Regions from separate parts of the Rhodococcus qingshengii JCM 15477 genome, predicted to be linked through region 1. Evidence: riboswitches for the same ligand, from Rfam matches in the RefSeq annotation. Region 1 holds a riboswitch; the other holds the start of a gene.
The links. Region 1 has a riboswitch for S-adenosylmethionine ahead of M0639_RS35180 (putative leader peptide). Riboswitches for the same ligand answer to the same signal wherever they lie in the genome.
Positions count from the first base shown of each region.

Region 2: it holds a riboswitch for S-adenosylmethionine, as region 1 does, so the genes downstream of both, M0639_RS23305 (LLM class flavin-dependent oxidoreductase) here and M0639_RS35180 (putative leader peptide) in region 1, are expected to answer to the same signal.

Region 1 covers NZ_CP096563.1:1,563,188-1,567,779, reverse strand. Annotated here, with positions in the region: gene M0639_RS07220 (ABC transporter substrate-binding protein) at 1-449, opposite strand, end outside; gene M0639_RS07215 (amino acid ABC transporter ATP-binding protein) at 484-1,269, opposite strand; gene M0639_RS07210 (amino acid ABC transporter permease) at 1,266-2,240, opposite strand; gene M0639_RS35180 (putative leader peptide) at 2,351-2,428, opposite strand; SAM riboswitch class I at 2,436-2,530, opposite strand; gene M0639_RS07205 (sulfite exporter TauE/SafE family protein) at 2,730-3,497, shown strand; gene M0639_RS07200 (HAD-IIA family hydrolase) at 3,535-4,350, shown strand.
Region 2 covers NZ_CP096563.1:5,107,984-5,112,575, reverse strand. Annotated here, with positions in the region: tRNA gene M0639_RS23320 (tRNA-Asp) at 86-159, shown strand; tRNA gene M0639_RS23315 (tRNA-Phe) at 230-306, shown strand; gene M0639_RS23310 (ABC transporter substrate-binding protein) at 548-2,176, shown strand; SAM riboswitch class I at 2,356-2,451, shown strand; gene M0639_RS23305 (LLM class flavin-dependent oxidoreductase) at 2,456-3,535, shown strand; gene M0639_RS23300 (NtaA/DmoA family FMN-dependent monooxygenase) at 3,565-4,592, shown strand, end outside.

The DNA of each region.
Region 1 (4,592 bases):
TTCTCCTTACGCTCCTCTGTGACAGTCACATTGGAGAGGAAGGCGTCGGCCTCACCGGAGTCGATCCGGACGAAGTTCTGTGCCCAATCTGCTGTCTGCAGGTCGACCTTCAAGCCGAGAACGTCACCGATCAGATAGGCGAAGTCGGTCTCGGAACCGATGAGAGTGGTGTCGTCGTCGGCGTAGAAACGGAGCGGCGGAGCGGAACCGGCACTACCGGTGACGCGCAGCGTGCCACGATCGCGGATGTCCTGAGGTAGCTCGGCGGCGATTGAATCCACCTTGTCGGTGCTGATGCGGTTCTGATCGGCCGTGAGGTTGTAACCCGCAGCAGCGGTGACCTGGGCGCCGTCGGACTCGGCGTCCGCGCTGCTGCATGCAGCGCTGAGCAATCCGACGGTGGCAAGCGCCGAGATCAGAAAAGTCGCGCGACGGGATGTGGAGAACATCAATTTTTCCTTCCGGGAAAGAGTCTGGGTCGCGTCAGAGGACGCGGGAGAGAAAGGCTTTGGTCCGTTCGTGGACCGGATTGTCGATCACCTGCGAAGGCGGGCCCTGTTCGACGATGACGCCGCCGTCCATGAAGACCGCAGTGTCCGCCACTTCCCGAGCAAATCCGACCTCGTGTGTGACGATCACCAAGGTGGCGCCGTCACGGGCCAGCTGAGCCAGGACTTCGAGAACCTCGCCCACCAGTTCCGGGTCGAGCGCCGACGTCGGCTCGTCGAAGAGAATGACCGCCGGCCGCAGTGCCAGCGCTCGCGCTATCGCGACGCGCTGTTGCTGGCCACCGGAGAGTTGGCGGGGATACTCGTCCGCCTTGTCCCCCACTCCCACTCGCTCGAGCAGCGCGCGGGCCTCGCGGTACACCTCGTCACGATCACGCTTCTGGGCCGAGAGCGGCGCTTCCACCACGTTTTCCAATGCGGTCAGGTGCGGAAACAGGTTGAAGTTCTGGAACACGAATCCGATGTGCGAACGCTGTTTCAGGATCTCGCGGTCACGCAGTTCGTGGAGTCGATTTCCCTTGCGCCGGTATCCGATCAGCTCTCCGTCGATCCGTACGGTTCCGCGGTCGACTTTTTCGAGGTGATTGAGGGTTCGCAGCAAGGTGGACTTACCGGAACCCGACGGACCGAGAATGACGGTCACTTCGCCCTTGCGAACCAGGAGATCAACGCCGGCAAGTACTTCCAAGGCACCGAAAGACTTGTGAATTCCGCGTGCTTCGACGGCGTACACCGAATCTTCGGCCAGTTCTGCGGTCATCGGGTAGCACCTCTCGGAATATCGAGACGCGCATCGCGAATCTCTTCGAACTTCTTGCGCGCCTTCTGTACCGGAGTCAACGGAAGAGCACGAGCGGATCCTCGTGCATAGTGGCGCTCCACGTAGTACTGACCGATCGAGAGCAATGTCGTGAGGATGATGTACCAGATCGTGGCGACCATCAGCAGGGGCACGACTCGTCCGTTGCGGCCGAAGATGACCTGCACCTGGTAGAACAGTTCGGCGATTGCCATGGTGGAGACGATCGACGTTCCCTTGAAGAGTCCGATGACCTCGTTGGCGGCGTTGGGGAGGATCGCCCGCATTGCCTGCGGGAGAACGATCTTGAAGAACTGGCGACTGCGCGGAATGCCGAGCGAGTGAGCAGCTTCGATCTGACCGTGATCCACCGAGATGATTCCGGAGCGAATGATCTCGGCCGAGTATGCAGCCTGGTGCAGCGCCAAACCGATGACTGCTGCGGTGAATCCGCCGATCACACCGCTGACCTGGAAGGTGAAGAACTCGGGCCCGAAAGGTATTCCGAGAGAAAGTGTCTGGTACAGGTAAGTGATGTTGAACCAGAAGAGCAGCTGCACGATGAGTGGAATCGAGCGGAAGGCCCAGATGTAGGTCCAGGCGATCACCTGCAGGACCGGATTCTTCGACAACCGACCGAGCGCCAGGAAGACACCGAGACCGAAACCGAGGATCGTCCCCCACAAGGTCAGTTTGATCGTCATCCACAACGCAGCGAGCACTGATTTCGCGGTGAAGTACTGCGCGAACGTCGGCCAGTCCCAGCCGGGGTTGACGACGAGTCCGTGGATGAACTGAGCAAGCAGGACCAGCACGACCGCACTGATCACCCAGCGCAGCGGGTGCCAGGTGCGAGCGACGACAAGCTCCGAGTCGGGTAGTTGCGACTCGGACACCGACTTTTCGGGGCGGACATCGGTGGGCGCGCTCACGGCGCGCTACCTGACGGAGTGGACATCACGAATAGACCTTTCGGGGAAATGGGAACGCAGCTGTGTCCTCGAGTTGGTGAGCTCGAGTTGCGAAGACGACGAGAGTTCGGTCAGCGACAGTGACACGAAGCGGTGCGGCACAGATCGATGTGACGTCGCTTGTGCGCAGCGTGCGAAGTGGTACCCATGTGATGCCTTCCATCGGTCCTGGCGGTAGCACCCGCTCCCGATCACTCGGGGGGTTGCTGCGACGTCGACGAGCCAGGTCTCTCGGTCGCTCTGGATGGTGAGCAAAGACTAGACGCGAAATGTCGAGTCGTCAAATGTTGTATTTCCCTGCACTGCAAGGGAAATGAAGGGTCCACGATGTTGAAATCGCATTGATTCCAACGGTGTCCGCAGCCGCGTTCGGCGTGTTGAATGGAGCGTTCGAATGAAGACCGGGACCGCCGTCCGGACTGACTTTTCCTCTGCCGTACCGTCTGCGGAGTGAGTGGACTCGACGCTTTCTTCATCTTGTTGGCCGGTATCGGCGCGGGCGCGATCAACGCCGTGGTCGGCAGTGGAACGCTGATCACGTTTCCCACCCTGGTCGCCTTCGGCATGCCGCCCGTGACCGCAACCATGTCCAACGCGGTCGGGCTCGTCGCCGGCGGAGTTTCGGGTACCTGGGGCTACCGACGTGAGCTGTCCGGACAGTGGGATCGACTGAAGTGGCAGATTCCGGCGTCACTCGCCGGGGCACTACTCGGTTCGTGGTTGCTCATGCATCTACCCGAGAAACTGTTCGAGACCATCGTTCCGGTGCTGCTGGTCCTCGCTCTCGCGCTCGTCCTCCTCCAACCACGCATCCAGGCGTGGGCCAAGAAGCGTTCCACCGAAGAAACGACGCTGTCCACCAAGAGGCTGATGCTCCTGACCGCCGGCACTTTTGCAGTCGGCATCTACGGCGGGTACTTCACTGCCGCGCAGGGCATCCTTCTCATCGGTGTGATGGGTGCCATCCTCCCGGAAACCCTCCAGCGCATGAACGGCGCGAAGAACCTGCTGTCGCTGCTCGTCAACATCGTTGCAGCAGGGATGTACATCACTCTGGCATTCGATCAGATCAATTGGGCAGCAGCCGGTTTGATCGCCGTCGGCTCACTCGGTGGTGGCGTTCTCGGTGCCCGCTACGGACGGCGCCTGTCCCCCACTGCACTGCGCTACACGATTGTCGTCGTCGGCCTGATCGGACTGTGGCGCCTTCTCGCTTGACCGCCCACATCGGGCGCCACCCGCACATACTGGAGTAATGACCAGTACAGAAGATCAGACCGGTTGGACCTACCTCATGGACATGGACGGGGTTCTCGTCCACGAGGAGCACTTGATACCTGGAGCGGACACGTTCCTGGCAGAGCTGGCGTCGAACGACATCCCGTACATGGTGCTCACCAACAACTCCATCCGCACCCCGCGTGACCTGCGAGCACGCCTGCTCAATTCGGGACTCGACATCCCGGAGAAGTCGATCTGGACGTCAGCGCTCGCAACCGCGACGTTCCTGGCCAACCAGCGGCCGGGCGGCAGCGCCTACGTGGTCGGCGAATCGGGCCTGACCACTGCCCTGCACGACATCGGTTACGTCCTGACGGACAGCGACCCCGACTACGTCGTCCTCGGCGAGACGCGAACGTACTCCTTCGAGGCAATCACCACCGCCATTCGCCTGGTCGAGCGTGGATCGCGGTTCATCGCCACCAACCCGGACGCCACTGGACCGTCGCGAGACGGCTCGCTGCCGGCCACCGGCTCGGTCGCCGCTCTCATCACCAAGGCGACCGGACGCGATCCCTACTACGTCGGCAAGCCCAACGCCTTGATGATGCGCTCAGCCCTGCGGTCCATCGGCGCTCATTCCGCCAATACGTTGATGATCGGCGACCGCATGGACACCGACATCGTCTGTGGCCTCGAAGCCGGACTGCAGACGATTCTGGTGATGACCGGGATCTCGACCCGCGCGTCGGTAGAGCTCTATCCCTACCGCCCGACCATCGTCCTCGAGTCGGTCGCCGATCTTGTGGGAACAACAACCGATCCATTTCGTAGCAACACAAACAATTGATTCAAATTGCAAAACAAAACCGAAACTCGGTAATTAACTGGTAAAAAACAGCAGATTTGCCAGGTTCCGACTCGTCCGCTTTGTCCAACTGAACAAACCAACGGTTTTATTCGCACCAAACTTACAAACGAGTAGTTAGACGCAGGTCAAAGATCATTTCGACACCGAGTGACAGTTGGACTCCAGTCGTAAAATTGATTTTTCGAAAAGTGGTAACGAATCGTTTGCCGTGTCTGATACTC
Region 2 (4,592 bases), 2.9 Mb from region 1:
TTTGAGATGCACAAATGCCAGGCCAGGACAGTGGTTTGGGAGCGGCTCGAAGATGTAGTACGGTTTCACAGCAAGGAAAAAGCAAGGCCCTGTGGCGCAGTTGGTTAGCGCGCCGCCCTGTCACGGCGGAGGTCGCGGGTTCGAGTCCCGTCAGGGTCGCAAAGCTTTGTTCTCAATCAATCGGTTGAGAACAAAGCAATGCGATAGGCATTCGGTTCGGGTGCCGTCCGGCCAGGTAGCTCAGTTGGTACGAGCGTCCGCCTGAAAAGCGGAAGGTCGCCGGTTCGATCCCGGCCCTGGCCACCATAATTCTTATCGACAAGCTCCAATCTCATGTTCTTCGAACATAAGGTTGGAGCTTTTTCGTATTCGGATGTCAGTCGCCGTCAACCACTCGGCCCGATCATCTCAGTTATGCGCATCCTTTGTCTCCGTGAATGTTTCCGGTCACCGGGAACGTGCTGGGCGTCACTCCACAGAGGACATCACTATTAGCCGATTGCGGCCGATCCGTGGCTGCGTCTACTGAAAGTGAGGTGGAATCTCCGTGTCGCACTCGAGATCTTGGCGCATCGGGAAAGTCAGCCGGGTCGCCGTCGCATTGTTCGGTACCGGGGTTCTATTGGTGGGCTGCTCGAGCAATGGTGACGACAGCGGGACCGATACGACGACCGCGTCGGCGGACGTCGTGACCGGCATGGTCAACGAGCAGCCTGATCCGGGAACTGCGGTGGCCGGCGGGACCATGACGTACGGCGTACAGGTGCTCGTTCCCTCACTCGACCCGACGAAGACGGCCGCGCGCGGCGGTTCCGGCGGTGAGGCCTTCGCTGCTGTGTACGACGTCCTGATGAGTTACGACACTGCGAGCGGCGAGTTCGAGCCCAAGTTGGCTGAATCGCTCGAGACAGCTGACGACGGAGCCACCTGGACGCTGAAACTTCGCGACGGTGTGAAGTTCAGTGACGGCACCACCCTCGACGCCAACGCCGTGATCGCGAGCATCGATCGGTACAACGCGGGCAAGGGCAATGGCGCCGAACTGTGGCTGGCTTCGGTGGAATCGGCGCAGGCAAGCGGTCCGACGACGGTGGAATTCAAGCTGAAGACGCCGTGGATGCGTTTTCCGTCGATGCTCGCTCTCGGGCACGGGATGATCGTCGCCCCGAGTTCGCAGCAGGGCGACAAGTTCACCGCCGTCGGAGCCGGACCCTTCACCGAAGATGTCTTCACACCGAGCGTCGAGCGAATCTTCAAGGCCAACCCGTCCTACTACGGCGGCGCCCCCAAGCTGGACAAGTTGCGGATGGTTGCGCTCAACGGCCCGCAGGCCAATCTCGAATCATTGAACAGCGGTCAGCTCGATGTCGCCTACATTCGCGGCCTCACGTCGGCGATCAATTCCGCCAAGTCCGCTGGCTACCCCGGCTACATCGACGTGCTCAATGCCGGTAGTGCCGAGATTATCAACAACCGTGAGGGCCGACCGGGCTCGGATGTTCGCGTCCGTCAGGCTATCGGCTACGCGCTGGACACCACGTTGATCGATCAGCGAGTGGAAAACGGTGAGGGACTGCCGGGCTCGGAGTTGTTCGGTCCGACGTCTCAATGGCATGTAGACACACCGGGTATTGCCTATGACCCCGAAAAGTCGAAGGAACTTCTGAATCAGGCGAAGGCAGACGGGTACGACGGCAGCCTCGACTACGTCGTTCTCAGTGAGCCGAAGGACCACGCGATCGGCCTCGCCGTGCAGTCACTGTTGCAGGCCGTCGGGTTCGAGGTGAACTTGATCTTGGCCAACAACGCCGGCGACATCGTGCAGAACGTCTACGTCAAGCACGATTTCGACCTCGCGCACGCGGGCATCGGAATGTACGAGTCGATTCTCGATCTCGGATTGTTCTCCACGACCAACAGCACCTCGATGGCGAATACTGCTGGATATGCGAACCCGGCGATGGATCAGCTGATCGCAGATCTACAACAAGCCAAGGACAATTCGTCGACCCTGGCGATCATCGGCAAGATTCAGACGCTGTGGAACGAGACGGTTCCGTCGGCGCCGATCGGCGGGCTCACGTCGTTCTGGGCTTGGCAGAAGAACGTGCACGGTGTGGTTCCGACTGCAACCGGCATCATGCTGTTCGATCAGGCATGGATGGGTGCGAAGTAGCGTTCCAGCGCACACCGAGAGCTCCGTCCGGCGCGAGTCGGGCGGAGCTCTTTCGTGTCTACGTCGGCTAGCGTTGCGCAACCCTTTCGATCAGGATGATTGTATTGAAATATGTTGTAGGTCAATATGATTCGACAAGCGTGATTTGACTTGCCCAGCGTGGCCCGCATAGATTGCATCCACCATCCAGAGTGGCTGAGAGACCTGGCTCGATGATGCCGCAGCAACCCGCTACCTAACCGCAGTGTGGGTGCTACCGCCAGGACCGATGGAGGACACATGACTGTATTTGCCGTGGGTATCGAACTGGACGGCGAGGGCACTCACCCCGCTGCCTGGCGCCGAAGCTCACACCGCCCGGACCAGCTGCTCACGGGCAAAGCCGTGCGCGATCGCGTCGCGGCTGCCGAGAATGCCGGCTTCACGTTCGCGACGTTCGACGATTCCATCCTCCCCCCGAGTGGTGACGTCGTCGGCCGCATCGATGCCGTCTCTAGGGCGTCGTACGTGGCGGCGACAACCAGCACGATCGGGCTGGTCCCCGTCGTCGGGACCACGTACGCCGAACCGTTTCATACGTCCTCGCAATTGGCGACGTTGGACTACTCCTCGCGTGGGCGTGGCGGCTGGCTTGCTGTTCCGGTCGAAGACGATGCCGCGGCGAGGGCGTGGGGGAGGGCTCCGGTAACAACGGAGTCGGCGCGTCAGCAAGAGCAGCGGGATTCGGTCACCGTTGTGACCGATCTCTGGGACTCGTGGGAGGACGACGCCGTCGTTCGTGACTATCTCAGTGGGCGTTTCCTCGAACGTGATCGTCTGCATTACGTCAATTTCGAGGGCGACACGTTCTCGGTGAAGGGGCCGGCAATCGTTCCGCGGCCGCCTCAAGGCCAGTTGGTGGTGTTCGGCCGCTACGGCGAAATCGATCCACGCCAGCCGGATGTTGTTCTCGTTTCGGGTGATTCGGTGGAGACCATTGCACAGTCGGCTGCCAAGGCGCGCGATGAGGGCGCGTCATTGGTGGTCGCCGAGGTCGATGTGGCATTCGATACGCCGAATCTGTCTGCGGCGCAGCGGAGGACCGAGCTGAACTCGTACGGGAATGCCGTCGTCACCGGCCGACTGCTCCTGGCTGCAGATCCGGGGGAAGCGGCCGTGGTTCTGAAGGAATTGGCCGGACACCTCGACGGTGTTCATTTCCATGCTCTCGTGATCGACGAGGACCTTCCGGTGCTGGCCAAATTCGTGCTTCCGACGCTGTCCAAGGCCGGGTTGACGCGACGCCCGGTTCCGGGATCGACCCTGAGGGGCAACCTCGGTCTGCAGCGGCCCGCAAATCGATTCGCCCACTCCTCCTGACTTGACTTCGCGCTAAGGATATTTCGGCCATGACTGCATCACGCTCCGCCGTACCTCGACCCGACGCTCACGTTCACTTCGGTGTCTTCTTCCAGGGGGTCAACCACACCACCATCTGGTCCGATTCCGCGAGCGGATCCCAGATCGACTTCGAGACGTTTCGGCGGTTGGTACTCACCGCCGAGCGAGGTCTGTTCGACGCCTTCTTCCTCGGTGAAGGCCTGCGGCTTCGTGAACAGAACGGCAAGATTCTCGATCTGGATATCGCCGGCCGACCCGACGCCATTGCGCAGTTGGCCGCCCTCGCCGGTATCACCGACAAGATCGGGTTGGTCGCGACACAGAACACCACGTACAACGAACCGGCCGACCTTGCGCGTCGACTCTCCGGCCTCGACCTACTTTCCGACGGACGGGCCGGCTGGAATGCGGTGACCACCGACAACGCGTGGACGGGAGAGAACTTCCGTCGCGGTGGTTTCCTCGACCACTCCCTGCGCTACGAGCGTGCCGGGCAGTTCATCGAAACCGCGCGGGCACTGTGGGATTCGTGGGCCGACGACGCGATCTCGGATTCTCGTACGTCCGAGAACTGGTCTACCCCGGGTGCCGTCGGCGACGTGCGCAGACAGACTTCACAGTTCGACATCTCCGTGACGCCGACGCTTCCCCGAAGCCGCCAGGGGCATCCGGTCATCTTCCAAGCGGGTGATTCCCCGAGTGGACGCGATTTCGCGGCGACCCATGCCGACGTCATCTTCTCGCGACACGGGACTCATTTCGACGGCGCACTCGACTTCGCCGACGACATTCGGGCTCGGTTGCGTAAAGCCGGGCGACCGGAGGACGACGTCAAGATCTTGCCCAGCACGCAGATCGTGTTGGCGGAGAACGAGCCCGAAGTCGAGGAGAAGGCACGGTGGGTCCTCGAAGGCCAGTTCACCGGTCAGACTGCCCTCTCTCTCGTCGGACTGGTGTGGGGTAAGGACCTTTCCGATCGAGACCCCGACGGTCCACTCCCCGAGGAAGATCCGGTTGCCCGCCCGGTTTCGGAGAC